Regions from separate parts of the Paenibacillus sp. IHB B 3415 genome, predicted to be linked through region 2. Evidence: predicted binding sites of a transcription regulator. Region 2 holds the regulator's gene; the other holds the start of a gene.

Region 1 (15,555 bases), on a different contig from region 2:
TGTCCATTGCCCGGGAAATTGTCAAGGCGCACGGCGGCTCCATTTCCCTGCAGTCTGAGCTGAATGAAGGCTCTCTGGTAACGTTCACGCTGCCTTTGATGAAGCATAGGGGGAGTGAGGCGTGAAGGAGAAAATCAAGTCATGGATGCTGTTCCTGCTTATACTCGGAAGCCTTGTGGAGAGCTATTACTTAATTTACAGGCTGCCGGGCAGTGATTCGGCGGTATTGTCGGAGAGCCAGTATGTGAAGACCGATATTATGGGACCTAAAGAGAAGGTAGAGAACCTGCTCTACCCGGACAAAATGATCATTCATATGGGAGAGGACAAGCACACGCTTTTCTATCCGAGCTCAACCTTCTATAATCTGATTCTGAACCGGCTGAAGGGGCGCAGCTTCGAGAGCTTCCAGCGCCGCTCCGTGCAGGATTTCGACTGGAATAAGATCCGCAGCGAGAATCCGGGCATTGAGCTGTCCTTCGGGGCAGGCATTCCGGTAACGCTGCTGCAGCGGGTGATGCAGATCTCGCCGGATTCGCTGTTTGAAGGAGAGAGCATCGACCGGATCTGGATTTACAATATCAAGAATGATTCCAAAGCGCATGCCATCTTCTTCAGCACACGCGGTGATATTGTGTATGAGGCGGCCAAAGCCGACCTGACGGTTCAGGACGTGCAGCAGCATGTGGACTTCGGCAAGAATCTGACGCCTTATACCGCTGTGAACGGCGAGTATTATGTCCCGGAAGCAGCAATTCCGCTGGTTGAGGTAGTGATGCCTGCGGGTATGTATACCATTGAGCAAATGCAGAGCACTCTGTTCTTCGATGCAGGCAGCACAAGATATATTCCTGAGAAGGACGGCTCCAAAATCTACACCGACAGCAAACGCAGCCTGCAGGTGGACCAGGAGCAGAACTGGATGAGCTATAGTGATCCTGCAGCACTTCCGGACGGGGACAGCACACCGGCGAAGGATGCGCTGGAGGCGGTGGAATTCGTCAATAACCATGGCGGCTGGAACGGAACCTATAGGCTGGCTGCGACTGAAGAAGGCCGGCAGGACCGCAAGGTGTCCTTTCAGCAATATTACGGTGCCTATCCATCTGGTTCCTATCCGATTATGAGTAATCCTCAGCTCCAGTACGGTGTGATCCATCTGGAGCTGCAGCAGGGGACTGTATCCTCTTATGAGCGCTCCCTGATGTATATGGATGAAGAGAAGTCCGAGAAAACCATTGTTGAGTTGTCCGGGGGTGAAGTGCTGAAGCAGCGGCTGACCCAGATCGGCAGCTCCTTGCGGGTTACCGATCTGACGCCCGCCTATATGCCTACGCTGACTGAGGAGAAGCTGCAGCTTCGTCCGGTCTGGCGCGTGACGCTCAGCGACGGCAGTGTACTGACGTTGAATTAGATTAGAGGAAAGCAAAGCTGATTTAACAAAAGGCGTGGAGGATCGAAGGGGGATTTTGGAACTGTAGGAGCGGTAGCGACCGCCTTTGTCTGCGGATTTCCACCGCGAAAAGCGGTTGAATTAAAGAAATCTGTAGACGGGCAGCGGCCGGAAGTCCAAATATTCACCGTAGTGACGTCTTAGCCTTACGTTGTTATCTGAGGAGGAAACGGTATGGACTGGGGAAGAGCCAAAAGTGTATTAATCTACGCCTTTCTGGTGCTGAATCTGCTGCTATGCTATCAGCTATGGATAGACGTGCGCGATCAGGTCAGCGCGGGGCTTGATTTCACTTCCCTGTCCGCAGAAACGCAGGCGGTGATGGAGGAGAAGGGCATCCGGCTGCTGTGTCCGATTCCGGCTGCCACTCCGCAGCTGCCGGATATCACGTACCGCTACTCCGGAGAAGAGCAGAATGAAGTGCCGGTGAAGCTTAATGAGCCGATCGACAGCAAGCTGATGTATTCCTCATTCTCCGAGCTGAGCAGTCTGCTGGAGAGCCAGATTACAGATATCGCGAATTACCGCTTTGATTCACAGGAGAGCGAGGTGGGCAAGTTCGTGCTTCATCCGCTGGTGGACAATAAGTGGTCGCTGTTCAGGGTAAGGCTGGAGCTGATCAACAGCGATCAGAAGATTGTGGCGTACCGCTGGCCGCAGATTGAGATCGGTGCAAGCCGGAGTGATAATCTGCAAAAGGTGCTTCCGGCCTCACAGGCGCTCAGCAGCCTGATCGAGAAGTATTTTCCGGCCGATTCTGCGGTGAAGGAGATTGAGCTTGGCTATTACGGCGAATTGTTCAATTCCGAGAGTCAGGTGGCTTCGCCGATGTGGCGGTTTATGCTGGAGAACGGCAGTGCCTATTACGTGGATGCGATAAGTGCGGACATTATCAGTCCCAAGACAACAGAGTAGAAGGAGCAGGAGAGATATGGGGATTTCATTTACAGTACTGTCCAGCGGTTCTACCGGGAATGTGACGGTGGTGCGTAACGGCGAGACCACGCTTATGATCGATGCGGGCCTTAGCGCCAAACGGATAGATGAGCTGCTGGCGATGCGTGAGCTGACAGGAGCAGAGTTAGACGGGATTCTTGTGACCCATGAGCATTCCGATCATATTAAAGGGCTTGGGGCGATGGCGCGCAAATATGATCTTCCGATCTATGCGAATACCAATACCTGGGGAGCGATAGAGAAGGGGATCGGCAAGATTCCCGAGCATAACCGGGTCATTATGGAAACCGGGCAGCACCGGGATTTCGGCAGTATGCGGGTAGAGTCGTTCGCGATTTCCCATGATGCGGCGGAACCGGTAGCCTACAATTTCTATGACGGAAAAGAGAAGCTATGCGTAGCCACAGACCTCGGGTATGTCAGCGACAAGGTAAGGACGGCAATATCGGATGCCGATGTGCTCGTGCTGGAATCGAATCATGATATTGAGATGCTGCGGATGGGACGTTACCCGTGGAATACGAAGCGGCGGATTCTTGGCGATCTGGGGCATCTGTCCAATGAGGCAGCGGGAGCAGCGCTCAGCGAGATTCTGACGGGGCGGACCAAACGTACCTATCTGGCTCATTTGAGCAGGGACCACAACATGATGGATCTGGCAAAAATGTCCGTACGCGGGGCAATGGAGGACCGGGGCTGCTTCTTCAAAGACAACGAGTTCAGGCTCTGTGACACCTATTATGACCGGCCTACGCCATGGGATAAGGTGAGCCAGTCATAAGGCGGTCCACTTCAGTGATTTTGTGCTCCAGCTCCTGGCGGGAGAACAGCCCTTTGTCAATCAGCAGCTCGATCATCGCACTTTGGACAAGAATCAGGTGGTAGTGTTCATCCTTAAGATCACCCAGCTTGCCGATAAACTGTACCAGATCCATACTTGTTGAGAATGACTCCATAGTCCGGCCCTCCTTTTGAAATGGATTGTAGCGGGAATGTAAAAAATTCGCATCTTTTTAACACAGAAAAAATGTGGGCGGTGCTGCTGCCTGTGATACAATCATATAGAACGTTCCTTTAAGTTATGAGCTGTTGCCGCTTCTAATTCTAGTGTAGTCTTTTAGGTTGCAAAATATTCCGGATACAAGCTTATATACTTTTTAGTAGGTTGCAAGAATAGGAGAGCCCCCATTGCGCTTAGAACCCACAGGAATGTGGTGAATGAATCAAGTGAAACCTTTTAGCACTTTGTGAAGTCTAAGAGATATAGCGGTTAAGCTCGGGCGTGGTTGCTTGGCGTTCAGGTCTTGAATGCGGTGGCAATAGAGGGGAGAGGATTTAACGTGGGATTGTTTGATGATGATTTCTATTCAACCAAGGTGTCGCGGCGCAGAGCCGGCAAACAGGGTACCTCCAAAGGATACGCCGAAGGGAAATGGTCTGTCCGCAGGTCACGGCGTTCGCTGGCAACATGGCAGGTATCGCTGATCAGCTCCGTATGCAGTGCGGTTGTGGCTGTATTGCTGTTCAGTCTGGTTACGGGACAGCTCACCGAGGAGAAAGCACAGGCCCCGGCAGTCATTGACAAGGTGGCTGTGAGCAGTGCGGATCCGTTTGACCGGATTATTCAGGCTGCTGCGCTTGTCCGCCCGGCGGCAGTAAGCATCATTAACCATAAGGAAGACAACAAGGAACTTAATATTCTCGATGAGTCTGCATTAGGATCGGGAGTTATCTATAAAAAAGATGAAGATAAGGCATATATCATTACCAATAATCATGTGATTGAAGGCTCCAGCAAGCTGGAGGTGGTTACCGTGGATGGTGTGACCCGCAAGGCAGAGCTGGTCGGTGCCGACAAGGTGAGTGATATCGCAGTGCTCTCTATTGATTCCAAAGGTATCAACACGGTTGCGCAGATCGGGGATTCCTCCAAACTGCGTCTGGGTGAGACGGTCATTGCGATCGGCAACCCGCTGGGCCTCGGCGATACGCTGACCTCTGGCATTGTGAGCAATACAGAGCGGACGATCCCGGTATCTCTGAACCAGGATGGGGTATACGACTGGGAGCAGGAGGTTATCCAGACCGATGCTGCCATTAATGAAGGCAACAGCGGGGGTGCACTGGTTGACCTGGACGGCAAAGTGATCGGCATCAACACGATGAAGATTTCGGATACGGGTGTGGAGGGGCTGGGATTCGCGATTCCTGCTAACCATGTAATGGAGACAGCGGATGAGCTTGCGGCTAACGGGAAAATTGCCCGTTCCTACCTGGGCGTGTACTCTGTGGATTTGAATAATCCGTATGTACCGCTTGCTGAAGACCAGCGCAAAGAGCTTAACCTTCCAACTACGGTAACCGACGGGGTTGTAGTATTGGATGCAGTGGGTCCGGCAAAGGATGCAGGCCTGCAATTCAATGATGTAATTACCAAGTTCGATGATAAGTCAATTACATCCACCTTGTCCCTGCGCAAGTATCTGTACGACCATACCAAGATCGGCGATGATCTGCAAATTACATTTTACCGCAATGGTGAAGTGAAGCAGGTGACGGTACAGCTTCTTGAGAAACCCGAGGAATAAAACCGGAAGCGGCCGTATATAATAATAAGGCAGTCAGGATAACGGAAACGGTTCATGCCGTCCTTTTATGCAAAATTTAAGAGGACGGAGCCCGTTTCAAGTCCAAATTAATGGGGTAAACAATGATATCGGCTATAAATATTACTATTTAGACCAACTGGTAACCCTTACATTGGGAAGAAGACCTTATAAGGGAAAAAACGGAGAAATTCGGATAGGACAGCTTGCCTTTGTTAATAAGGTGTGGTAACATGAAATTATTCATACAATTGATACCTAATTCTCGCATTGAAAAGGGCTGTCAAATGAATCACAACCTTTCTCAATGTGTGAATTTTTTCTTTGTCTGAAGATAAAAAGAACATATTAATTTAAATTTGTGGAGGTAACACACATGCAAACAGGTACAGTTAAATGGTTCAACGCAGAAAAAGGATTCGGTTTCATCGAAGTTGAAGGCGGAAGCGACGTATTCGTTCACTTCAGCGCAATCACTGGCGACGGCTTCAAAACTTTGGACGAAGGCCAACGCGTTGAATTCAACGTTGTTCAAGGCAACCGCGGACCACAAGCCGAAAACGTTGTAAAACTGTAATTAATAGAAGGTACCGTCCCCGCTTGTGAAAGTTGGGACGGTCTTTTTTTATCGTTACTCAGCTTGTAACATAAAGGAAGGGAGGAACGGCAATGAACTACCGGAAGAAGCCTTTGGAGGAAGTACCGGAAGAAAATACCGCAATATGGGCCTGTACCAACGATGGATGTAACGGATGGATGAGGGATAATTTCGCATTTGAGCATGCGCCTTCTTGCCGTCTCTGTCATTCCCCGATGGTTCGTAGCATGAAGATGCTGCCGCAATTGCTTAATTCGAATGGCGATCTCAAATCGCTTAAGAAAGGTATTTCCATTACCTAAACCAATGCCTTTATGAACCAAGACAACTATAAATGATGGACAAATCCAAGACGGTGAAACCGTCTTATTTTTTTTGCTTTCTAACCGTAATATTGTGATATTTGTCACAAATTTATTGAATTTCATGCTCGAACAGGGTGTATAATGTGATAATTATCACACTTTAGGCCCTGAAAATTTGACAGAATAGACATATCGAATGGGGAGAAGGAAGGGGAGAAATATGGATACAGTAATACTGTCGCGTATACAATTTGCGTCGACGACGATTTTTCATTATTTCTTTGTGCCGGTATCGATCGGACTAGCGCTCTTAATTGCTATTATGGAGACCATGTACGTTAGAAAAGGCAATGAAGAGTACAAAAGAATGGCGCAGTTCTGGGGGAAGCTGTTCCTCATTAACTTCGCAGTAGGCGTAGTGACAGGGATATTGCAGGAGTTCCAGTTCGGAATGAACTGGTCTGACTATTCGCGCTTCGTCGGTGATGTTTTTGGAGCCCCGCTTGCTATTGAAGCCTTATTGGCCTTCTTCCTGGAGTCCACGTTCATCGGAATCTGGATCTTCGGCTGGGATAAGGTATCCAAGCGTATTCATCTATTATCGATTTGGCTGGTAGCCTTCGGAACGATGCTGTCTGCATTCTGGATTCTGGCCGCCAACTCGTTCATGCAGCATCCGGTAGGTTTCCAGATCAACAACGGACGGGCTGAAATGAATGATATCTTCGCACTGATTACAAACGGTCAGCTGCTGGTGGAGTTCCCGCATACAGTGCTTGCCGCATACGCTACAGGAGCCTTCCTGGTAACGGGGATCAGTGCTTATAAATTGCTCAAGAAGCAGGATGTTGCCTTTTTCCGTAAATCGTTCGAGATCGCGGCAATTGTCGGTATCATCTCTTCATTTGGCGTAGCTGTAGCCGGACATGCCCAAGCACAGTATCTGGTTGAAACACAGCCGATGAAGATGGCCGCATCCGAAGGGCTATGGGGCGAGAGCGGTGACCCGGCACCTTGGACGATTTTTGCTAATATCGATACAGAGAATCAGACCAGCAGCGGAGAGGTGCAGATTCCGTATCTGCTCAGCTTCCTGTCTTACAGTAAATTCTCCGGTGAAGTTAAGGGTATGCTGGAGCTCCAGAAGGAGTACGAATTAGCGTATGGACCTGGAGATTATATCCCGCCTGTCAAAACAACCTTCTGGAGCTTCCGGATCATGGTTGCGGCAGGCTCGCTAATGATTGCGCTTGGCGTGTATGCCATCTACCTCATGTGGCGCAAGAAGATGGACAAACCGAATACCTGGTTCATGCGGTTCATGTTCTGGGGACTACTGCTTCCGCCGATTGCCAACACGTCAGGCTGGATTATGACGGAGATCGGGCGGCAGCCATGGACAGTATTCGGACTTATGACTACGGAAGACAGTGTATCACCTAATATTACAAGCGGACAGGTGCTGTTCTCGGTGATTTCGTTTACCGCAATCTATGCCATATTGGGTGCGGTAATGATCGGCCTGTTCATCAAGGTTATCAAAAAAGGCCCTTATGCTATGGATAACGAACACGGTGAATCCCACGATCCGTATAACAAGGAGGATTAACCCATGTCACTTAATGAATTATGGTTTCTGCTGATTGCGGTGCTGTTTGTCGGGTTCTTCTTCCTTGAAGGCTTTGACTTCGGTGTAGGGATGGAGACGCAGATTCTGGCCAAGAATGATACAGAGCGCCGGGTACTGATTAATTCCATCGGGCCGTTCTGGGATGCGAATGAGGTATGGCTGATTACGGGAGCAGGCGCGATGTTTGCCGCCTTCCCGCATTGGTATGCGACGCTGTTCAGCGGATTCTACATCCCATTCGTGTTCGCTCTGCTGGCACTGATTGCCCGCGGTGTTGCCTTTGAATTCAGAGGTAAACGCGATTCGAAGACGTGGCAGAAAACCTGGGATGTCTGCATCTTCTTCGGCAGCTTCCTGCCGCCGTTCCTGCTGGCTGTGGTGTTTGCCAGCTTCATCAAAGGCTTGCCGATTGACGGGGATATGCAGATGTATGCCGGTTTCTTCGATATCGTAAATGCCTATACAGTTGTAGCGGGAATTACAGTAGTTCTGCTGTGTCTGGTACATGGACTGATGTTCACTACGCTCCGCACTCTGGGAGACTTGCAGGAGCGGGCCCGTAAGCTGGCCCAGAAACTGCTGATTCCTCTGGCAGTGCTGCTGGTGGCCTTCGTTATAATGACGTACAATATGACAGATATCTTCGATAAACGCGGAACCCTGCTATGGATTGTAGTTGCTCTGGGCGTAGTCGCTTATCTGCTCTCCGGATACTTTATGACCAAGAAGAAGGATGGTTATGCCTTCGGAATGACCGGGGCGGTAATGGCGCTGTCGGTAGCTTCGATCTTCATCGGACTGTTCCCGCGGGTCATGATCAGCTCGCTGGATCAGGCGTTCAACCTGACGATTACGAATGCGGCTTCCGGCCACTATTCACTGAAGGTAATGACGATCGTGGCGCTGACCTTGCTGCCATTCGTGCTTGGTTATCAGATCTGGAGTTATTTCATCTTCCACAAACGGGTTCACGAGAAGGAGCATCTTGAATACTAATGGATAAAAATTTGCTTGGGTACAAAGGAGTAAAGCCTGTCTTTCTGATTGTCGGCTTCCTTACCCTGGTGCAAAGCCTGTCCATTCTTCTGCTGGCTAAATCGCTGGCTGAAGTTGTCTCTGCGCTGTTTGCGGGAGAACCGCTGAAGGAACAAGGGGCTAAATCGCTCTTGTTCCTTCTTGCGTTTCTCGTGCGCCATGCCTGTGCCATGCTGATGAGCCGCACATCTTACCGCTTCGCGGAAGCTACCGGCAGCAGCATGCGGAGACAAATGATGGACAAGCTGTTCCAGCTGGGACCGAGGCTGGCAGGTGACCGGGGAACCGGGAATGTGGTCACACTTGTGCTTGAAGGAGTAACCAAGTTCCGCACCTACCTGGAACTGATTATTCCGCGGATGGTCGGTATGGCGGTAACACCGGCTCTGCTGCTTGTCTATGTATATACCCAGGATACGTCCAGCGGTGTCATTCTTACCTTAACGATGCCGATCATCATTGTCTTCATGATTCTGATCGGTATGACGGCCCGCAAGCAGATGGACCGTCAGTTGAAGTCCTATCGTACGCTTTCCAATCATTTCGTGGATTCGCTGCGTGGGCTGGAAACCCTGAAATTCCTTGGACGCAGCCGCAGCCATAGCGAGAGTATTGCAACGGTCAGCGACCGCTACCGCTCGGCCACGATGCGTACGCTGCGCGTGGCTTTCCTGTCTTCATTCGCAATGGACTTCTTCACCATGCTGTCGGTGGCATCGGTAGCGGTTAGCCTCGGACTGCGTCTGGTCAATGAGCAGATGACACTGGTTACGGGGTTAACGATCCTGATTCTGGCCCCGGAATATTTCCTGCCGGTGCGGCTGGTGGGCGCGGACTTCCATGCCACACTCGACGGCAAGGAGGCCGGAGAGGCGATGAAGAGTATTATTGACCGTGAGGCCGTGCAGGCGAAGCTGCTGGAGCCGGGGGAACAGGAAGCTATACAGGGTGGCAAGGCTCCGGGAGCGTTTTTCACGTGGAACAATAACAGCTCTTTACGGCTTAACGAAGTTAGTGTCAAATATGAAGAAGAAGGTGCATCCTCGCTCGAAGAGGTAAAGCTTGAATTCAAAGGATATGCGAAGATCGGCATTATCGGGGAGAGCGGAGCGGGCAAGTCTACACTCGTGGATATCCTGGGCGGCTTCCTTCATCCGACCTCCGGCAATATCACGATTAACGGAAATGGGGTCAGTGCACTTACGGATGAGGAGTGGCGTAAGCAGACTGCTTATATCCCGCAGCGTCCTTACATCTTCAGCGGCACACTGGCTGACAATGTGCGGTTCTATTATCCGGAGGCTACACAGGAAGCTGTTGCGGCTGCACTGGAGTCTGCCGGATTATCGAAGCTGATATCCTCGCTGCCTGGCGGCTTGGATGAAATGATCGGCGGCGGCGGACGTTCGCTCAGCGGCGGACAAGAGCAGCGTGTGGCACTGGCCCGTGCTCTCTTGAGCAGCCGCCCGGTTATGCTGCTGGATGAGCCGACGGCTCACTTGGATATTGAGACAGAATATGAGCTGAAAGAAACGATGCTGCCGCTGTTCGAAGGCAAGCTGGTATTCCTGGCTACGCACCGCCTGCACTGGATGACCGACATGGATCTGATTGTCGTCATGCAGCAGGGACGGGTAGCCGAAGTCGGCACACACAGTGAGCTGACAGCCCGTAAGGGTGCTTACTATGAGCTTATTCAAAGTCAATTGGAGGGAATCCATTGAAACGTGAAGGATGGTTTGCTCCCTATTACTCTGCCTACTTCTGGCGGTTCGTGCTGATCATTGCCTTAGGCGCACTGACGATCTTCTCGGCGTCTTCCCTGATGTATACCTCAGGTTTCCTGATCTCGAAGGCATCGATTCCGCCGGAAAATATACTGATGATCTATGTGCCAATTGTCGGCGTGCGCACCTTCGGAACCAGCCGGGCCGTCATCCACTATGTGGAGCGGCTTGTGGGGCATGATACCATTCTGCGCATTCTCTCGAAGATGCGTATCCGGCTCTACAATATTCTGGAGCCGCAGGCCTTGTTCCTGTCCTCGCGCTTCCGGACCGGGGATATTCTCGGCATGCTGGCCGACGATATCGAATATCTGCAGAATGTGTATCTCCGCACGGTCTTCCCGAGCATCATTGCGCTTCTGATCTATGCAGTAGCCGTTATTTCGCTCGGCACGTTTGATCTGGCGTTCGCCCTGCTTATGGGCCTGTACATGCTGATCCTGGTGGCCGTATTGCCGCTGATCTCCCTGCTGTTCACCCAGAAGCGTCAGCGTCAGGTGAAGCAGGAGCGCAACCGGCTGTATCAGAAGCTGACCGATGCCGTGCTGGGTCTGGGCGACTGGGTAATCAGCGGACGGCAGAGCCAGTTCGTCGACACTTATGAGGCCGACGAACAGACCGTCGCCCGGACGGACGGTGCGCTGCGGCGCTGGGCGCGGCTGCGGATGTTCATCGGCCAAGCCGTTGTCGGGCTTGGCGTGCTGTCCCTGCTCTACTGGGCAGGCGGACAGTATGCCGATGGAGCGATTGCCGGAACGCTGATTGCCGCGTTCGTGCTGGTCGTCTTCCCGGTAGCGGATGCCTTCCTGCCCGTATCGGAGGCCGTGGAGAAAATTCCGCAATACCGGAATTCACTGGAGCGTCTGAATGGGGTAGAAGCAGCGGAGGGAGCTGTGCCGCCCGCGGCCGAAGCAGCCAAGAATGCAGAAGCCAAAGCGAAGGCGGCTGCCGCTGTGCAGGCGATTCAGGCCAGCGGGCAGGCCCATATTGAACTGAAGTCGGCGGGCTACCGCTATGCGGCGGGAGACGACTGGTCAGTGCAGAATATGGCGCTGGACCTGCCGCAGGGCCGGAAGGTTGCCGTGATCGGCCGCAGCGGAGCCGGTAAATCGACGCTGCTCAAGATGGTGCAAGGCGTAATCACGCCAACCATCGGCTCCGCGACGATTAACGGAATTGACGCTGCGGCTTACGGTGAGCAGATTCCGCAGCTCATCGCCGTGTTGAACCAGAGCCCGCATCTGTTCGACACCACGGTGGCGAACAATATCCGGCTCGGGGACCCGGGGGCTTCGGAGGCAGCGGTTAAGCAGGCGGCAGCCCTGGCGAAGCTGGATCCATTGATCTCTTCGCTGCCGGAGGGCTATAACACTCCGGTACGCGAAGCAGGGCAGCGCTTCTCCGGCGGAGAGCGCCAGCGGATGGCACTGGCCCGTATTCTGCTGCAGAATACGCCGGTCGTTGTGCTCGATGAGCCGACGGTAGGCCTTGACCCGCGCACGGAGCGCGAGCTGCTGGCCACCATGTTCGAGGCGATGGCGGGCAAGACGCTGATCTGGGTTACCCATCATCTGGTGGGTGCGGAGCAGATGGACGAGGTGATTTTCATGGAGAATGGCCTGGTGGAGATGCGCGGCACCCATGCGGAGCTGATGGAGCGGGAACCGCGTTACCGCAAGCTGTATGAGCTGGACCGGCCGAGCCAATTCATGAATGCGGCGGCTGATAAATAAATATGGATAGATCAAGAAGCTCTCTCCGCCCGGTTGCCGGGTAGAGAGAGCTTCTTTGATGTAGGGATTACTGTATAATGTGCAATTAAAAACAGCGATGAGGTGTACTTGCAGACTATAACTGTAGTTCATACAACTAAATCAGCCCGAATTCGTTAATGCGGTCATTATAAGGCCGCTTAAGTGTACAGATTACAATTAAACGGATGCCGGGGGCGGAAAACAGACCTTTTAGTTGTACGAAGTGCAGTTAAGCGCAACAGATGTACCGAAAATGGGATATCTGTATATCAGTTGCGCTTCAGCAAGCGATTGTACAAAGTAGAATTCACTGCGATTAATCTGAGGTAGTACCCGCCCGTTATATACCGTACTGCTCCGACACCCAATCCGCGAACATGGCATAGTCTTTCTCTACCTGCCCGGCATAGCCGTAAGCCCACTCTGCGATATAACGGGCAAAGGCATCAGAATCGGGACCCATGGCCTTGGCGATCTCCTGCTCACTGTGATAGTCGAGAATACCCTTGTCGACATCGGCATCGGCGCGGGCATGCATTTTGGCGGTCAGGCTGCCCATCTGCTGGATAACTACGGTCAGCTCGTCCATGTCTGCGATATTCTCCAGCTTCAGACTTTTTTTGTACGGGGAACGCTCTCTGACATAGAACTCCCGGCCGTCCATCGTTAAGAAGCCGAGGTAGGGATCAGCCTTGTGGTGCATCGCCTGCTGGGTCGCGGATACACGTTTGCCCTGATGGGCAAAGGATTGCCAGAACGAGTCCGAGTAGGGAAGGAAATAGGCGGGAACGGGAACACGGACTTCTTTTACCTCGAGTACAGTATCGTCGGTTCCGGCCTGCTCCATGCCGCCTTCAATGAGAATATAATAGCGGTCCAGTCCGATGGAAGCCGTTCCCGAGCCGCGCTTGACCGCGATGTCCTTGATCCGGAAATGCTCCTCGTTCAGGCTGCGTGTAACCACTGTCTGTGTATAGAAGCTCCAGGCCAGCTCCAGCTGTGCCTGCTCGGCAGCTCCGGGAATCAGCAGCTCCGAGGTCTCGAGGAATACCCGGCTGGTCTGCATCTGGGCAGTGACCTTCTCCAGGAAATGACTCTGCCGGCGTTTCTCCAGCTTGCGGAGCAGCTTCTTGACGGGGCCTTTGGCCGTATCCTCATCCAGGACGAAATTTCCGGGGTTGTCTTTACCATCACAAAAGCGGTGAATTTGACGGTAATACGCCTCCGCATAACTTCGGCTCAGCTTAAGCTGTTCTGTCTGACCCATCCCGAGCTGCCTGCCGGCAAGCGCAATACTGACCGCCATCCGCAGCAGATCGTACAGATAAGAGCCGACATACCCCTCGTCAAAATCATTCACATCATACACAATCTCCCCGTCTTCACTACGGAAAGCGCCGAAGTTCTCGAAATGTAGATCCCCTTGAATCCATGTAGGGCGGCTGGGTGAGCTGTGGTAAGGAAAGTACTGCCTTGTCGTGTCAAAATAAAACAGATAGGCGCTGCCCCGGTAGAAGGAAAAGGCATTTTGCGCCATTTTGCTGTATTTCTCCGTTCTCCGGTCAGGAGATAGGGCCATGATGCTGCCGTCGAACTCGTCAAAAATAGAGATCAGCAAATCTTTGCGGAGCTTCGAACGTGTACGTATGACTCCTTCGGTAATAGACTGGTTAACCATGCGGTGCTCCTTTCCGGAAATCGGTTATGGCTTGGTATAGTTGATTATATCTAATATTTCCATGGACTTCTAATTTGGCAGGCGTGATATACTGAAATGGATTTTGCAGCAAGGATTATGGCGGGACGGGGTGGAAGCATGTGAGGATGAATTGTTCCTGCGACTATAGATAAGGGGATGTTAGAAGATGCAATTAACATGGGATCTGGACCGAATCTATCCATCCTTCCAGTCGGAGCAATTTCAGCAGGACCGCAGGCTGGTGGAGACACTTGCCGGGGAGCTGAATACATGGTCAGCCTCGCAGATGAATAACGGGCAGGAAGCTGCCGTTGTAATGGGAGAGTTCCTGAGACAATATAATGCTTATCAACATATATATCTTCGCTTGTTCAGCTACGCGGAATTAAGGTTCAGTGCAGACAGCAGTAATATGGAAGCCGTTAATCTGATGGATGAGCTGGAGGAGGTTACTTACGGTGCGGGTGAAGCTTTAGTCAGCTTCAGCAAATGGCTGGCGAAGGTAAGCGCAGATGAACTGGAGCAGAGTATCGGGTCGAGCGCATATCTGGAGCAGCACGGCTTCTACTTGCGCGAGCTTAAGAGTAAATCAGAGCATTTGCTCAGCGAGGAAGGCGAAGCGGTGATTGCCCGGATGCAGGCGACAGGCTCCAAGGCGTGGGAGCGGCTGTACATGCAGACGCTGTCTACGCTGCGGATCGATGCAGAGCTGGACGGGATGAACCGGAGCTATACGCTTGCGGAGCTGCGCAATCTCGTCTATGATCCCGATCCTGCGGTACGCCGGGCAGCGGCGGAAGCAGAGCACGAAGCCTGCCGCAGGGTAGCGGAGCAGAGTGCAGCCTGCATTAATGCCGTAACAGGGGAGGCTGCGGCCGTCTATGAGCTGAGAGGATATGCTTCACCACTGCATAAAGTGCTGGAAGCATCGCGGATGGATCAGGAGACACTTCAGGTGATGCTTCAGGCCATCGAAGAGAGCCTGCCGGACTTTCGGCGTTATTATGCCAAAAAGGCTGCATTGCTGGGGTATACGGGAGGGCTGCCGTTTTGTGATGTTTTTGCGCCTGTCGGGATGGCGGAAGCTGCTGCGGAGCGCATCACTTATGCTGAGGCCCAGGCGATGATTATTGCCGGCTTCAGCAGGTTCAGCCCGGAGCTTGGCGCGTTCGCCCGTAAGGTGTTTGAGCAGCGCTGGATCGATGCCGAGCCGCGGAGCGGTAAAGGCAACTTCGGGATGTGCGTTGATATTTTCCCGGTTGGGGAGAGCCGGATCATTACCAGCTTCAACGGCAATTATATAGATGTGAGCGTGCTGGCCCACGAGATCGGTCATGCGTACCACAGCAGCCGCCTCAGCGGGGAAACGATGGTTAACACGGAATATCCGGTTCCGATTGCCGAGACGGCTTCGATTTTTTGCGAGAGTCTGATTCATGTGGAGTTGCTTCAGTCTCTGCCTGCGGGTGAAGCGGCTGCCATACTGGAGCGGAGTCTCTCGGATGCCGGGTATTATATCGTTGATTTCTATGCCCGGTATTGCTTCGAGAGCCGGTTATATGCCCGCAGGAAATCCGGTGCTCTGTCTGTGGAGGAGCTGAACGCGCTGATGCTGGAATCCATGCATGCGGCTTACGGTGAAAGTGTGCTGCCGGACTCGATTCATCCTTACCAGTGGATCAGCAAAGCCGGGTATTATATGGCGGGTAATGAGTTCTTGAACTTCCCGTA
Region 2 (15,555 bases):
GCAATGACAAGCTCTTCGTTTGTCGGAACCACAAGCACCTGAACCTTGGAACCAGCCGTAGAGATGCGGCGCGGATCGCCGGAGCGGACCTTGTTAGCTTCTGCATCCAGTTCGATTCCGAGGAACGTAAGATTGTTCAGTACTTTTTCACGCAGCAGGGAAGCATTCTCGCCCACACCGGCAGTAAACACGATTACATCTACGCCGTTCATGGCAGCTGCGTAAGAACCGATGTATTTACGCAAACGGTACTCGTACATTTCAAAAGCAAGCGTAGAATTAGCCTCACCTTTCTCCGCACCGTCAATAATATCACGCATGTCACTGCTAACGCCAGAAATAGCCAGCAGTCCGCTGTGCTTGTTCAGCATGGAGTTCACTTCACCGACAGACAGCTCTTCCTTGTTCATCACATAAGGAACAATTGCCGGGTCAAGGTCACCGCTGCGTGTACCCATCATCAGGCCTTCCAGAGGAGTCATACCCATGGAAGTATCCACCGACACGCCGCCATCAACTGCAGTCACGCTTGCTCCGTTACCGATGTGGCAAGTGATAATCTTCAGTTCGCCCAGCGGACGGTCCAGATAATCTGCAGCAGCTTTGCTGACGAAATCATGGGAGGTACCATGCGCGCCGTAGCGGCGGACTTTGTATTTGTTGTACAGCACTCTCGGAATGGCATACATATAAGCCTTCTCAGGCATCGTCTGGTGGAAGGCAGTATCGAATACAACAACCTGAGGCACACCTGGCATATTAATTTCAGTCGCTGTAATCCCCATCATAGCAGCCGGGTTATGCAGCGGCGCAAGGTCAAACAGCTGGCGGATCTTCGTCTTCGCATCTGCATCTACAAGTGCGGAAGCCTTGAAGAATTCTCCCCCGTGTACTACGCGGTGCCCTACGGCATTGATCTCGTCGGTGGAAGCAATTACGCCATGTTCCTTGTCAGTCAGACAAGCAAGCACTTTGCGGATTGCCGTGTTGTGTTCAAGAATTTCGCTTACTTCAGTTACTTCCTGTTTGCCGGTTGGCTTGTGGTTCAGAATGGAGGAATCCATCCCGATACGTTCTACCAGACCTTTGGCAAGTACAGATTCATCTGTCATATTGTACAGCTGGTATTTCAATGAAGAACTGCCGGAGTTAATAACTAAGATATTCATACACGGTCACCATCCTTGTCATACTTGAAGAAGCCTTCGCCCGATTTCGCACCCAGTTGACCTGCACGTACCATCTTCTTAAGAATCGTGGAAGGACGGTACTTGAGTTCGCCGTATTCACGGAACATGTTCTCAAGTGCAGCAAGAACGGAATCCAGACCGAAACGGTCTGCCATTTCAAGCGGTCCGTTCTGGAACTGGTAGCCAATGCGCATAGCATCATCAATATCTTCAGGAGAAGCGACACCTTCCTGCAGCACATGCATAGCCTCGTTAATGAACAGGCAAATGAGGCGTGAGGTTACAAATCCCGGGGATTCATAGATCATTACGCCTTTTTTCTCAACGATCTCATCAACAAAGGTTTTGGTATCTTCAAAAGTGCTGTCGGAAGTTTTCAGTCCGCGCACGATTTCAACCAGATCTACCTTCCCTACAGGGTGTATGAAGTGCATGCCGATTACGCGTTCCGGATACATTGTCGAGCTTGCAAGCTCAGTCAAACTTAAAGTTGACGTGTTGCTGGCAAGGATAATGTGGCTCGGACACACCTGATCGAGCTGATTGAATACCTTCTGCTTCGCTTCCAGATCTTCAACGATGGTCTCAATGACCATATCGCAGGAGCTCAGTTCAGCAAAATGTGTCACTTTTTGGATACGGCTAAGAATCAGTTTCTTCTCCGCTTGGGTAATGGCCCATTTCTCCAGCTGTTTGTCGAGACTGGTCTCGATCATTTCGTAGGAGTAGTTCAATCTGTCTGCAGTTTTCTCCACCAGCATTACATCCAGGCCCTTGGCTGCCAGCATTTCAGCAATCCCTTGTCCCATTGTGCCACCGCCGATGACACCGATCTTTTTAAAATTCATTTAAAAGTCTCCATCCTTTCAGGTATCTATACTTTTGTATTGTACCTTGTCTGTCGAAAAAAATATGTAGCCCGACATATAATGATATCTTAGCATGTCTGAAAAGTAAAAAAAAATAACCGGCATAAAGAATTATGCCGGTAAAAGGACACTGTCACGAAATTGACAACGAAATTGCTCTCCGGAGAGAACTTCTTCCTTCATTAAAATGTCAAGAGAGTAATCAAATACATTTCTTTGCTTATTGAGCAGGTCATTCGTGCGGACCATCAGCTCATCCAGTATTTTACTATTCTCTTTCATCAGCTCTTCAGTGGTTACCATTTGCAGATTCGCAATCCCAAGGGAGGTAAGTCCTGATTTCATCATTGTTTCGACAATACTCAGCGCCTGGTCAAAGTCTCCGCGTGAACCGGTACTGCGTCCGCCGTAATACATCTCTTCGGCAGCTGCTCCGCCCAGGGCAATCATGATCTGATTCTCCAGATAATCCTTCGTGTACAGATACTGCTCGGTCTGCGGATTATGTCTTACATACCCGAGAGCCTGTCCGCGCGGAGTCAGGGTAACCTGGCTAACGCTTCCCGGACGCAGCAGTTCAGCCATAATAGCATGTCCCAGCTCATGAATCGCTACCCGCTGTTTCTCCTCATGATTCGTTTCCCGGTCGGTCTTCTCACCCATCATCACTTTGTCAATTGCCATCGAGAGATGACGCTGCTCTACCTGGGTCAGATTCTCACGCATCATGTAAATCGCCGCTTCATTCATCACGCTTTCCAGCTGAGCACCCGAGAAGCCGTAAGCTTCCTCGGCGATTTTATCCAAGCTTACTGTTTCATGCAGGGGTTTGTTCTTGGCATGCAGATCGAGAATCGACTTGCGGCCTTTCTTGTCGGGCATGTCCACCTGGATGTGGCGGTCGAACCGGCCCGGACGAAGCAGTGCGGAATCCAGCATTTCCTTGCGGTTCGTTGCTGCTACCAGCAGAATGCGCGGGGTTTCATTGTTATAGATCCCGTCCATCTCGGTCAGCAGCTGATTAAGCGTCTGGTCGTATTCACGCTGCTGCCCGCCTTCACGCTTGCCGCCGATCACATCAATCTCATCGATAAATATAATGGCACTTTGTTTATTCTCCTTAAGCGCACGGGTACGAGCATCCTTGAACAAATCACGGACACGTCCGGCACCGACACCTACATACATTTCCACGAACTCACTGCCTGAAGCAGCTACAAAAACAGAGTCGGTATAATGTGCCGCAGCCTTGGCCATCAGCGTCTTGCCGGTTCCCGGAGGCCCTGTCAGCAGAATCCCCTTCAGCGGGCGAATCCCGAATTTGCTGATTTCTTCATGCCGGATCAGAAAGTCCAGTGCTTCCCGCAGTTCCTGCTTAGCGTTGTCCTGGCCGCCGATTTCCTCAAAAGTCAGCTTGGACGGCCCATTCTTCTTGCGTTTCTTATCTGCACCTGCATTTACCGCCAGACCGCCGCGTGCGTGGGCAATAAACAGGAGGGCAGCGACCATGCCGAAAGCTATAATTACAGGGAAAATGTTAATCCCAACAAAAACCATAAAAATCAGCATAACCGGAACAAATCCGGCCAGGACCTCTTTCCAATACTTAGGCATTGTTCCACACTCCCATCGTAGCCGCCGCACGCGGCAGAATGATGAACTTACTCTCCGTACCGTTGCTCAGGCTCACATACACGTTGTTGTCGTCTATTTCCGTTGTTGCTGTAACCCCGCTGTACTTGCTGTCTTCCATCTTCAGACCATCCAGCTTGGCAGGGATTAATGTATACTTCCGGCTCTCCATCGCCTCTGCAACAGAGAACATGGCTTTATCCCAATACTCATCCAGCAAAGCGCTGGAGTTCTGTTCGACATCCAATTTGAGCGTCCGGCCGTTGATAGCTGAGCTGCCCTCTTTGGATACATACTGCACGAGCTCACGTAATTTCGTGCCCGGCTGCAAATCAAGTTTCAAAGTAACCTCATTGCGTTTAATACTAATATGGGAATCCTTCACTCCCTCATAGGATGACACAAGTTTTTGCAGCGGCTCCTGCACAGCGAACTGGCGGTACGAATACCAGCCACCGAATAACAATGCAGCGGACAGCAGAGACGTTAGCAGTACAGGCATAAGACGCAGTTTCAAGAAACGTCCTCCTCTCAAAGATGACCGAACATAAATCTATAATAATGACCAAACTAGCGTGTCTAGCGCCCTTCCGAGACTGACATGCTCTTAAGCATGTCTTGATACAAGTAGTAGTATATCACAGGTGTATATACGATTTTACATAAAAGTGTGAATATATTTAAAATTTTTGATTCTAATTTCTGGATGATCCAGTAGATTATCTTTCTTATCGGCAATAAATGTGGACAGAATTAGCTTTGCCGGTAAGGATAATGAAAAAGAGCGCCCTGTAGGCATATAAATGCCTGCGGCGCTCTCTTTTGAAATGATATGGACATAGGAGTAGCGTTAATTCCTCCAGGTCCAAAGCTGAAGCGGTTTCGCCTCTTTTTTAAGGTCGACGCTTCAAAAAAACCGTCTGCAGCTGGCGCGGACTCAGATTCCGTTAATTGTGCAGATCAGGCGGATTTGCGGGCCAAGCGGACTCAGATTCCGTTAATTAACAATCACACCCCATTTCGGGCTTAAATGAACAAGATAACGGAATCTCAGTCCGCTTCGATGCCAAAATAAGCTTTTTAGAACAAATAAGGGCTTCTCAGTCCGCTTCACTCATTGTTAGTTTGAATTTACACTTTAGCTTGGTGCTGTCTGATTTCGCCGGCCATGTACTCTGCATAATCAATTAATAACGCCTGATCATATCCGCCGCGGCTTATCCCTCCGCTATATTCATCCAGGCATTGCTTAAGCAATCCATGATATTTAGCCGGCAAATGCTGCAGTCCCCATATCCCGCCTTCCTTTTTGGAGGATATATATCCTTCCTGCAAATAATACAGCACCCGGCACAAATTCAGTGTGTAATAGACTGGCAGATTCATAATGTTCTGCGGCGCATCTCCAATATCACCAAGAATGGAATCCAGGTAGTACTGCCGGTCTACCGGCAGAAATGCTTCCCGTATAGGCTCACCATACAGGATAATCCCCCGCTGATATACGACCGCGAAATGTGCCGCCAGATCGGCATCCTCAAACCCCCCGCACAGATAATGCTCATCATTTCTATACCGGTCCAGATGAAAGTCCGAGAAATGAAACTCAAAAGGTGTTGGATGTACAAAATTCTTCAAATATTTCTTCAGTACTATAGTTAGCTCAACCCCGCGCCGGTTCGGCAGACTGTCGTGATAAGCAATCACTTTTGTGGCCAATTTCCTGCTGACCTCTACAGGCAGCTTGTCGTGTACGACAATCAGCAGATCAATATCACTTCGATCCTGATGAAAGCAGCCCATAGCCAGCGAACCATGCAAATAGATCCCCGACAGATTGGTCCCAAGCTCATCCTTGAACAGTTCCACCGCTTGATCTAAATAAGCCAGAACTTCCATTTTATTCATCCCCCTGTATGCAAATCACGAACGTTTCTGCTGCTGATTTTGTGTATTACAGTATTGCAAATCATATGTATTTCCATATATACGGATTGATACTGTCAGATCTTCAACCGGCTCTCCAGCCGTCAGCTTTACATTTATAATTAAGCCATAGTTAACCCGGAGCCACAAGCGCAAGAATAATTCTAGCCGTTCTCCCCCTAAAATCAACTTTTCATTTCAACAAAAAAGCAGGAGAACAGTGACTCTGTTTCCCCCGCTTAAATTGTAATATACTGCCTGCTGCCGCTTACCGGTTAGGCAGGCTATACCCTTCACCGATGGCACTGCCGTCTGTGAAGCGGTAGAAGCTGTAATAGAACCTGCCGTCCTTTTTGTAGAACAGCTGCCAGGCATATTCTCCGTTATACACTCCCGGCAGCAGCCGCTTAATCGTAATACCCGGAAGCTGGGCAGCTATAATATCACGGATTTGCGCCTCAGAAGTCCCTTTGCTGAGCTCCTCCGCGTATAAATCGTTGTCGCCTCCGGCTGGCTGGCCTTCCTTGGTAAAGCGGACCCAAACCATCAGCTCGGTTCCTGCATCATTTTTTCCGGTAAGCACCCAGTAAATCGCATTTTCATCCCAGACGGATTTCTGTGCTTTGGATACCTCAGTTAAGCCGTCCCGCGCTCTGGCAATCTCTTTGGCTTCACTCCGCTCGTTCCACTGATCCTTCATAATGTAGGCATAAAACTGGCTTAGTCCGAACAGAAGGAGCAGAACCAGGGAAATCCCCAACGGAAGCCATTTTCTCCTCTTCTTCAACATGCAGCTTCCTTTCCATATAACCTGTATTACCGTTTAAGCAGCCCCTCGAACGTTTCCTGCGCTTTGCGGCGGATGGCTTCTTCATCTAGTGTCAGGCATTGTCCGTGCTTCACAACCTGTTTGCCGTTCACCCAGACATGCTCCACATCCTTGCCACTGGCTGAATATACCGCATGGGACAAAAGATCGGTATGCGGCAGCAAATGCGGCTGATCAATATCAATCGCGATGAAGTCGGCCTTCATCCCTGCTGCAAGCCGGCCTACCTGGTTCAGGAAAATAGACTGTGCACCATATTCGGTCGCCATCAGCAGCGCCTCTGGAGCCGGTACTGCTGTAGGATCACCGCTTACGCCTTTGTGAATCAGCGCGGCCAGCCGCATTTCTTCGAACATATCCAGGTTGTTGTTGCTTGCCGCACCGTCCGTACCCAGGGAGACCTTAACTCCTGCTCTAAGCAGCTCAGGAACACGGGCTACTCCGCTGGCCAGCTTCAGGTTGCTGCCGGGATTATGGGATACGCCAACATTGTGGCGGGCCAGAATCTCAATCTCTTCATCGTTCAGATGAACACCGTGGGCGATCAGGGACGGCCGGGTGAACATTCCCAGCTTCTCCAGATGAGCGACCGGACGCAGGCCGTAATCGGCCACATTCTGCTCCACTTCATGACGCGTTTCGGACATATGCGTGTGCATCGGCAGATCAAGATCATGAGCCGCCTGGACAAACTTCATGAAAAACTCCGGAGGACAGGTGTAAGGCGCATGCGGCGAGAGCATCGCAGTAATTCTGCCGTCAGCCTTGCCATGCCAGTTCCGGGCAAAAGCAATCGCCTCAGCCAGCTTGTGATTCTGCACCTCTTCCGGACACAGGCCAATAACACCGCGCATAAGTACTGCACGGATGCCTGACTGCTCTGTAACCTCAGCAACCCGGTCCATATGATCATACATATCGAGGAAGGTCGTAGTGCCGCCCTTCAGCATCTCAAGAACAGACAAAGAGGTTCCCCAGTACACATCTTCACCGGTGAATTTCTCTTCCATCGGCCACATTTTTTCCTGCAGCCAAGCCTGCAGCACCATATCATCGCCGTAGCCGCGCAGCAGCGACATCGCCGCATGGCCGTGGGTGTTGACCAGGCCGGGCATGAACAGCAGACGGCTGCCGTCAATAACCTCTGCGCCCTCTTCAATTACAGGCTTCGCTTCACCTATGTAAGTAATCAGATCATTTTCGATGGTCATATAACCGCTCAGCACCGGCTTATCACTGCCAGGTACCAGAAAACGGCCGTCTTTAATAATGGTTTTATTGCTGCTCATCTTCAGCTTCGTCCTTTCCGTCATGCAAATAATACGCCAGACTCTGCAAATCCGTAGTGAAATCGGCGGCATGAATCCGGATATTAGCCGGAGTCTTAAGAATTACAGGGGCAAAATTCAGGATCGCCTCAATGCCCGAATCTACCAGAATGTCAGCAACGTTCTGTGCTTCACTGTCCGGAACGGTAATAATCCCGATGCGGATGCCCTGTGCACGGATGGTATCCCCCAGCTCACTCATCGGCTGAACAGTCAGCGAGTTGATCTGCTGGCCTACCTTAGGCTCATAAGCATCAAATACAGCTGTAATCTTCATCGTATCCTTCAAGTAGGCATTGTAATTCGACAAGGCGTGGCCGAGATTACCTGCACCTACCAGAGCTACATTAATCTGCTGGTCCAGCTTAAGAATATGTCGGATCTTCTCGATCAGATAAGAGACATCATAACCAATGCCCTTTCTGCCGAAATCACCAAAATAAGCCAGGTCCTTGCGGATCTGGGCGGGGTTGAGATCAAGCTTCTGTCCCAGCTCCTGAGAAGAAACTGTTGAGATTTCACGTTTTTGGAGATCGTTCAGGAAACGCAGGTACACTGGGAGTCTGCGAACGACGGCCTCCGATATTTTATCCGATTTCATGTTTTCTCCTCCTAAAAGTTTGATAGCATATGCTTCGTGATAAGCCGGTTATAGGAACCGTGCTCCGGGACTGCCCGGTGGGCAGCAGCCGTGGAGCGCGGGACTTCAGAACAATAATTACTTATACATAATATCAACCGGCGACGGATTATTAAACCCCGCCATCTTCAAGCCATTCTGCAATCCGCGGAACGATCTGATCCGTCAGCATATGCTCCATCTTGGGACCGGGCAGCGAATACAGGAAATACTTCCCATAATAAGATTCGATTACCCTGGTATCATATACAATAACGATTCCGCGGTCCTGCGCGGTGCGGACCAGCCGCCCGAAGCCTTGCTTGAAGCGGATTACGGCCTGCGGGACGGACAGCTTCATGAACGGATTCTTCTTCTGTGCCTGGAGCAGCTCCGACTTCGCTTCAGCCAGCGGATGATTAGGCGGCTGGAACGGAAGTCTGACAATGGCCAGACAGGTCAAAGCTTCCCCGGGAATATCTACACCTTCCCAGAAGCTGCTCGTACCCAGCAAGACAGACGCCGAACTGTCCTGGAACCGCCGGATCAGCTTGCTCCGGCTGCCGCCTTCTACGCCCTGTCCAAGCACCGCGATATCCTGCGAAGCCAGGGCCTCCTTCAGCGGATCATAGACCTGGCGCAGCATCTTGTAGGAGGTGAAGAGCACAAGCATCCGCCCGCGGGTAGCCACGGCAGTTTCTGCCAGAGAATGGACCAGTGTATCCACAAAGCGGGCATCCCCAATGCTTCCCTTGACACTCGGGAAATCACGGGGAATGACAAGCAGTGCCTGCTCACGGTATTTGAACGGCGACGGAAGCAGGGCTGTCATCAGACGGCCCTGCTCTGCAGCCTCACCAAGACCGAGATTATCTATCATGAACTGGAATGACTTATCCACAGACAAGGTGGCCGAGGTCAGGATGATACTCTTCTTCTTGTCGAAGAACAGCTCCCTGAGCTGGGTGCTCACATCCACCGGAACGGCATACATCTGCAGCGATTTGCCGCGGTAATTGCCGCTCCCCTCCAGCCAGTAGACGATATTCTCGTCGTTCAGTCCCATAAAGAAACGGATCTGCTCCCGGATGGAGGCCAGGTCCTTGAACAACCCGCCGATATCCGTCACAAGACTGTCCGAAGAGGACTGGCTGTCCGTATCACGCATCTCACTAAGCATTTTATCACCCTTGCGGATGATATCGCTCAAGCTGAGATGGAGTGTATTCTCCAGAGCAGCCAGCTCCTCCCACTCTTTGGGCTTCTTGCCCGGCTGCAGGCGTGCGACAAGCTGGCCGGCTTCACCGGCTCCGGCATCGCTGCGTTCAGGCAGCAAGCCGAAGAGCTTGTCGCTAAGTGTATCCCAGGACTCCTTGACGGTAAGCAGATCCGGATAGATCCGGTCGATAACACTGCTCCATTCCGAAGCCTGCTCACTGCCGGACGATTGCAGGGTCTGGCGCAGGGCAGGCAGCTGTCCGCTCCGGCTGTCCTTGTACAGACGGGTGAGCGTATGCGCCACGGTGAAATATTTCATCTGCATTCCGAGATGTTTGCCGGCAATGTCCTCCAGATGATGCGCCTCATCAATGATGAGATGCTCGTAAGCCGGAAGCAGCTGATGCCCGGCCTTAACATCTGCGAATAACTTGGAGTGGTTAGTCACCACCACATCGGAAATCCCGGCTTCATGCTTGGCCCGGTGATAATAACATTTCCGGAACCACGGACATGAGCGTCCCAGACAAGAGTCGGTATCACTGGCTACGGTCTCCCAGAAATCACCGCCGCGCCCGCTTAAGTTCAGCTCTTCATCATCGCCGGTCTCCGTCTGGGTCAGCCAGACCATCATCTGCGCGGCCGTAAGCGCTTCTTCCCTGGGACTTGTGAAGTCCCTTTTATTAATTCTATGTTCAAACTTGCGGAGACACAAATAGTGACCTCTTCCCTTAAAGATCGCTGCCTTGAACGGGAAGGGCACAACACTCGTCAAAAGAGGGATGTCGCGCTCACGCAGCTGATCCTGAAGGTTGATCGTATGAGTGCTGACCATGACCTTCTGATTACTGCGGACACTGTGATAAATGGCCGGAAGCAGGTAGCCCAGCGATTTGCCGGTGCCGGTTCCTGCTTCAATCAGCAGATGCTTATCCTGATCAAGCGCCGTCATGACCTCCTGGATCATCAGTTCCTGGGCTTCACGGCTCTCATACTGCGGCAGGGTATCCTTCAGGCGCTTGGTTACCTCTTCCATATACTCCCCGAAGGTAATATTCTGCAGCGGGTTGTCAGATCCTTCCTCCCGCGGCGGAGGCAGCTCTGCCCAGTCGCCTACAGCAAGGGCCAGCTGACGGTAGAAGGTCAGGTCTCCTTCCGGCTGGAAGGTCTCCATTTCGCGCTCACGCAGCAGACCGTCGAAATACCAGGCCAGGTCACTGTCTTCATCGGCGAACAGCTCATTGAGCCGCTGGATGGTCAGGAGAGGCAGGCTGTCCAGCTCCTCCAGACATTTCAGCAGCACAAGAGCAGTTGCGAGGGCATCACTGTCCGCTTGATGGGGACGCTCATGCGTAAGGCCAAAATGGCTGCTCACGGACCCAAGCTGATAGGTAGTCAGCGAGGGAAAGCATATTTTGAGAAAATCGATAGTATCCAGAATCCGGCCCTGAAACGGCAAATAACCGCAGCGGTCCAGCGCATTCTGCAAGAAATGAAAATCAAACGCCACATTATGTCCAACCAGCACAACATCATCGAGCAGCGGCACCAGTTCCATCATCATCTCATCAAGTTCCGGCGCATCCTGCACATCACTGTCTGTAATTCCGGTCAAGCCCGTAATAAAAGGAGGAATGGGTGCTCCGGGCTTGACATAGGAACCATACACCCGGGAGATGGACCTGTCTTCCTCTATAATGGCAAGGCCAACCTGGATGATCTCTCCCACAGATTGGGTTCCCGTAGTTTCAAAATCAAGCACGGCAAATTTCATTATAAGTTCTATTCCCTTTCACTTGAGACTCTTTATCAGCATAACAGAAGTTACGAAAAAAGGCGATGCACACCCCTGGTGAAGCAGGCCCACATCGCTTAAACGGATGAAAATTAATTATAAAAGCGAGACCAGCTGTTGTCCGAACTGAAGCTTCCCGCCCCGCTTGCGGCAAACCTCCAGGTTAATGTTCGGCTCAGGAAGAGCGGGATCATGCAGCAGAGAAAGACTGAACAGCTCACTTGCTTCATTAAAACGTTCCTGAGAAGCTCTGATGCAGCCAAGCGCATTATAAATCATCGCCTTCAGCTTCGTTTCACGGATGAGGCCGAGCATATGATTCAGATGCCCCCATGCCGTCTCCCCTTCACCCTCCTGCAGATAAGCCATAGCCAGATACAGCCGGGCAGCCAGACTGTCCGGGTGCCGGGCAGTGACTTCCTTGAACTGTTCGATACATTTGCGGTACATAAGCAGCTTATAATAACCCTGTCCCCTGACAAAAGCATCCATAGCAAGCTCTGGCGCTTCCTCCTCAGGTATTTCCTGCTCCGGCTGCGGCTGAAAATCTGCCTGATCGCGGAACTGGCTAAGCTTCTCGGCAAAGGCCAGCCATTCATCCATTACATCATCGCTGATCCTGTGGAGCATATTATATTTGGATAAAAGGTCGTTGCGGCGGGCACCCTCCGCAGTAGGATAGTCAGCACTGATCTCCTGCAGCATCTTGTTCATCTCAGCAAATAAATGTTGAAACACCGGACATCCCACCCTTACTGATAATGAATTCAGCTTAAGCTTGCCTGACTTCATTTTTCACAAGTAGGGGTGTCTTCATCCCTGCCATTGATTACATGGCTCAAACAGCGTGATTTAGGCAATCGTCGCGTGAATCTCATGATCCGCCAGCTTCACCGGCTGATTGTCGGCATCTACAAATACAACAGTCGGCTTATGGTCCGCCAGTTCTTCGGATGACAGCATCGCGTAGGAAATGATGATAACGGTATCCCCCGGCTGCACGAGGCGTGCGGCTGCACCGTTCAGACAAATAACGCCGCTGCCGCGCGGACCGGGGATCACGTAGGTTTCCAGCCTGGAGCCGTTATTGTTATCCACGATCTGCACCTTCTCGTTCTCCAGCAAATCCGCGGCTTCCATCAGATTCTCATCAATGGTAATGCTGCCGACATAATTCAAATTGGCTTCCGTAACGGTGGCCCGGTGAATTTTGGACTTCATCATATGTCTAAACAAGAGCGTGAGCCTCCTTAGGAATAAATACATTATTGTCGATCAGGCGGGTTCTGCCGAATTTCACGGCAAGTGCCATAATGACCTCTCCGCCGGCTGCACTCAGCTTACTGCCGCCTTCCAGGCTCTCAAGATCCGGGAAAGTCAGTATTTCTGCGTAATCAATAACCGCAAGCGGGGATTCAGAAATAACTGAAACCAGCAGCCCCCGGGCCTCATCCACCGTTCTCACCTTGCCGTCTTCCAGTGCCTGGCGGACTTCGCGCAGGGAACGGGACAACACCAGTGCCTGTCTGCGCTCTTCAGCGCTCAGATAGACATTGCGTGAGCTGAGGGCCAGTCCGTCTTCTTCCCGCACGATCGGGCAAGCGATAATTTCAACATTCATATTCAGGTCCGCCACCATCCGGCGGAGAACAGCTACCTGCTGGGCATCCTTCAATCCGAAGAAGGCATAATCCGGCTGTACAATATTGAACAGCTTGCTGACCACCGTAGTCACTCCGTCAAAATGGCCCGGACGCGAAGCTCCGCAGAGCTGTGTTGTAAGGGAAGACACCGAAACTCCCGTGCGGATCGGCTGAGGGTACATTTCCTCGACAGTAGGGATAAACACAATATCCGCACCCTCACGTTCAGCAAGCGCCAGATCACGCTGCTCATCGCGGGGATAGGAAGCATAATCCTCATTAGGACCAAACTGCAGCGGATTGACAAATATACTCATCACCACTGTGCCGCTCTTCTCACCTGCTGCGCGCAGCAGGCTGGCATGGCCTTCATGCAGATAACCCATGGTAGGTACAAAACCGACCGGCCCATGGCCGCCTTGACGCATATATTCCAGCGCTTCACGCAGCTGTGCAATTGTTCTGATTACTCTCATCTTATTTCGCTCCTTTGCCGGCACCGCCGTATAGGGATTCCAGTACCGTTTCATCCGCGTTAAACACATGTTCCTCCGCCGGGAAGGAGCGGTCTTTCACTTCCCGCACATAGCTGCTGATGCCTTCACGGATCAGACTGCCGACATCGGCATAGGTTTTGACAAACCGTTTCTCCCGGTAAGGGGAGGCATAGCGCAGCACATCATGGAACACCAGCACCTGACCGTCACAATAGCGGCCCGCGCCAATGCCGATGGTCGGAATACTGATTGCCTTGGAGATGGCTGCGGCCACTTCTTCCGTCACCAGTTCAAGCACGATGCCGAAGGCTCCGGCAGCTTCAAGCGCCTTCGCTTCATCGATCAGCCGCTGTGCATCCTTGGCATCCTTGCCCTGAATCCGGTAGCCGCCGATCATATTCACCGATTGCGGAGTCAAGCCGATATGTCCGAGAACAGGCACTCCGGCGGCAACTACAGCGGATACCGCATTGCAGATTTCAAGGCCGCCTTCCATTTTGACTGCATGGGCCTGGCCTTCCTGCATCAGCCTGCGCACCCCGCGCAAGGTCTCATCCACACTTCCGTGATAGGTCATAAAAGGCATATCCGCGATAATAAATGTGTTCTGCGCCCCGCGCTTCACCGAACGGGTATGGTAGACCATATCGTCTATGGTAACCGGCAGGGTGGTATCGTAACCAAGCACGACATTCCCGAGCGAGTCGCCTACCAGAATCAGGTCGACGCCTGCCTCCTCGGCGAGCAGGGCTGAGGGATAGTCATAAGCGGTCAGCATGCTCAGCGGCACACCTTCCGTTTTCATTTTTTTCATTTTGATAATATTCAGCGGATGTTTCTCTGCCATTAGCTCTCATTCCCCTTTTCCATAAAATACGCGTTACCGCGCAAACAAAAAAACCTTTTAGCATGGTCCGCTAAAAAGGTCCGAAGGGCAAAAAAGAGTCACTCGCGATCGTCCCTTCTGTCTCGGTCCTTACGGCTCAGAGCAGAATCCAACGTAACCGTTACATACAGTTATGAAGGTAAATCCGGTAAAACAACTCTATAAAAGTTCAGTTGCTTAAGTACAGCTCGCCATAGCGATGCCGCCTCTGAAGCTATTATAACAAAATCTGCAGACAATTACACCTAAAAATATGACATAAGGCGGCATGTCTTGACGCTCAGATCATTTCGATTTCCCCTGACAGCACGCTTGTAATCTCACCAGCGCTATTGCGCAGCCGCAGTCCTCCGTTGTCATCCAGACCTACTGCAGTGGCTTCGCTGCGGCCTTGCGGCGTATTTACACACACCTGGCGGCCCAGCGTAACCGACATCGACTCCCAGAGCTCCCGAATAGGCTGGAAGCCCTGCTCTATGTATTGAAGATACAGATATTCAAGCTCAGCCAGTACCGCTTCCGCAAGCCTGGTACGGTCAACGGGAATGCCGCCCCCTTCAATCAGCAGGGAGGTTCCCACCTCCTGCAGTTCAGCCGGGTAATCTTCACGGGTCAGATTAACGGCAATGCCGATTCCGGCGATACAGTAATGAAGACCACCTTCCCTAAGGGAGGATTCAAGCAGAATGCCGCAAATTTTGCGTCCGCCGGCCAGCAGATCATTTGGCCACTTGATGCCGGCAGGAACACCGGTAACCTCACGGATCGCTGTGCAGACAGCTACACCTGCCAGCAGAGTCAGCTGCGGGGTCAGGGACAGCGGGAGATTCGGACGCAGCACCAGGCTCATCCAGATTCCCTTGCCGCGCGGGGAATGCCACTTGCGGCCCATTCTGCCCCGGCCGCCGGTCTGCTCCTCGGCCATAATCGCGGTGCCCTCAGGGGCGCCGTTCTCGGCCAGCTTCTTGGCTTCCTCTTGTGTAGACGCCACCGAATCCATCCGTACGATTTCGCCAGGCCAGCTTGAAACGAAGTCCTTCCGCTTCATATGGCCGGGCGGCAGCGTATCATCACTCTTCATCACTATCCATCCTTTGTGCTTCCTGCAGCAATAATTGTTTGT

Evidence for each region. Region 2 encodes Rex, which represses fermentation and respiration genes when NADH is low (regulators of the CRP and FNR family bind a similar motif). Its sites were predicted from a motif close to TTGTGAAATATTTCACAA; they were not measured.
Region 1: the regulator Rex is predicted to act here: its motif matches at 6,009-6,026, upstream of QW71_RS08015 (cytochrome ubiquinol oxidase subunit I).

What each region holds. Positions count from the first base shown of each region.
Region 1 covers NZ_JUEI01000015.1:47,991-63,545, forward strand. The annotation lists gene walK (cell wall metabolism sensor histidine kinase WalK) at 1-125, shown strand, start outside; gene QW71_RS07980 (YycH family regulatory protein) at 122-1,414, shown strand; gene yycI (two-component system regulatory protein YycI) at 1,628-2,368, shown strand; gene QW71_RS07990 (MBL fold metallo-hydrolase) at 2,385-3,191, shown strand; gene QW71_RS07995 (hypothetical protein) at 3,160-3,366, opposite strand; gene QW71_RS08000 (S1C family serine protease) at 3,751-4,998, shown strand; gene QW71_RS08005 (cold-shock protein) at 5,393-5,593, shown strand; gene QW71_RS08010 (cold-shock protein) at 5,686-5,916, shown strand; gene QW71_RS08015 (cytochrome ubiquinol oxidase subunit I) at 6,140-7,528, shown strand; gene cydB (cytochrome d ubiquinol oxidase subunit II) at 7,532-8,545, shown strand; gene cydD (thiol reductant ABC exporter subunit CydD) at 8,545-10,308, shown strand; gene cydC (thiol reductant ABC exporter subunit CydC) at 10,305-12,104, shown strand; gene QW71_RS08035 (DUF2252 domain-containing protein) at 12,466-13,803, opposite strand; gene QW71_RS08040 (M3 family oligoendopeptidase) at 13,991-15,555, shown strand, end outside.
Region 2 covers NZ_JUEI01000098.1:326-15,880, reverse strand. The annotation lists gene QW71_RS31225 (acetate/propionate family kinase) at 1-1,169, opposite strand, end outside; gene QW71_RS31220 (3-hydroxyacyl-CoA dehydrogenase family protein) at 1,166-2,038, opposite strand; gene QW71_RS31215 (AAA family ATPase) at 2,171-3,673, opposite strand; gene QW71_RS31210 (hypothetical protein) at 3,666-4,208, opposite strand; gene QW71_RS31205 (aminoglycoside adenylyltransferase domain-containing protein) at 4,823-5,590, opposite strand; gene QW71_RS31200 (DUF5590 domain-containing protein) at 5,886-6,407, opposite strand; gene QW71_RS31195 (amidohydrolase) at 6,434-7,735, opposite strand; gene QW71_RS31190 (redox-sensing transcriptional repressor Rex) at 7,722-8,375, opposite strand; gene dinG (ATP-dependent DNA helicase DinG) at 8,527-11,385, opposite strand; gene QW71_RS31180 (hypothetical protein) at 11,503-12,144, opposite strand; gene panD (aspartate 1-decarboxylase) at 12,259-12,642, opposite strand; gene panC (pantoate--beta-alanine ligase) at 12,635-13,525, opposite strand; gene panB (3-methyl-2-oxobutanoate hydroxymethyltransferase) at 13,527-14,393, opposite strand; gene QW71_RS31160 (biotin--[acetyl-CoA-carboxylase] ligase) at 14,713-15,513, opposite strand; partial or broken gene QW71_RS31155 (hypothetical protein) at 15,503-15,555, opposite strand, start outside.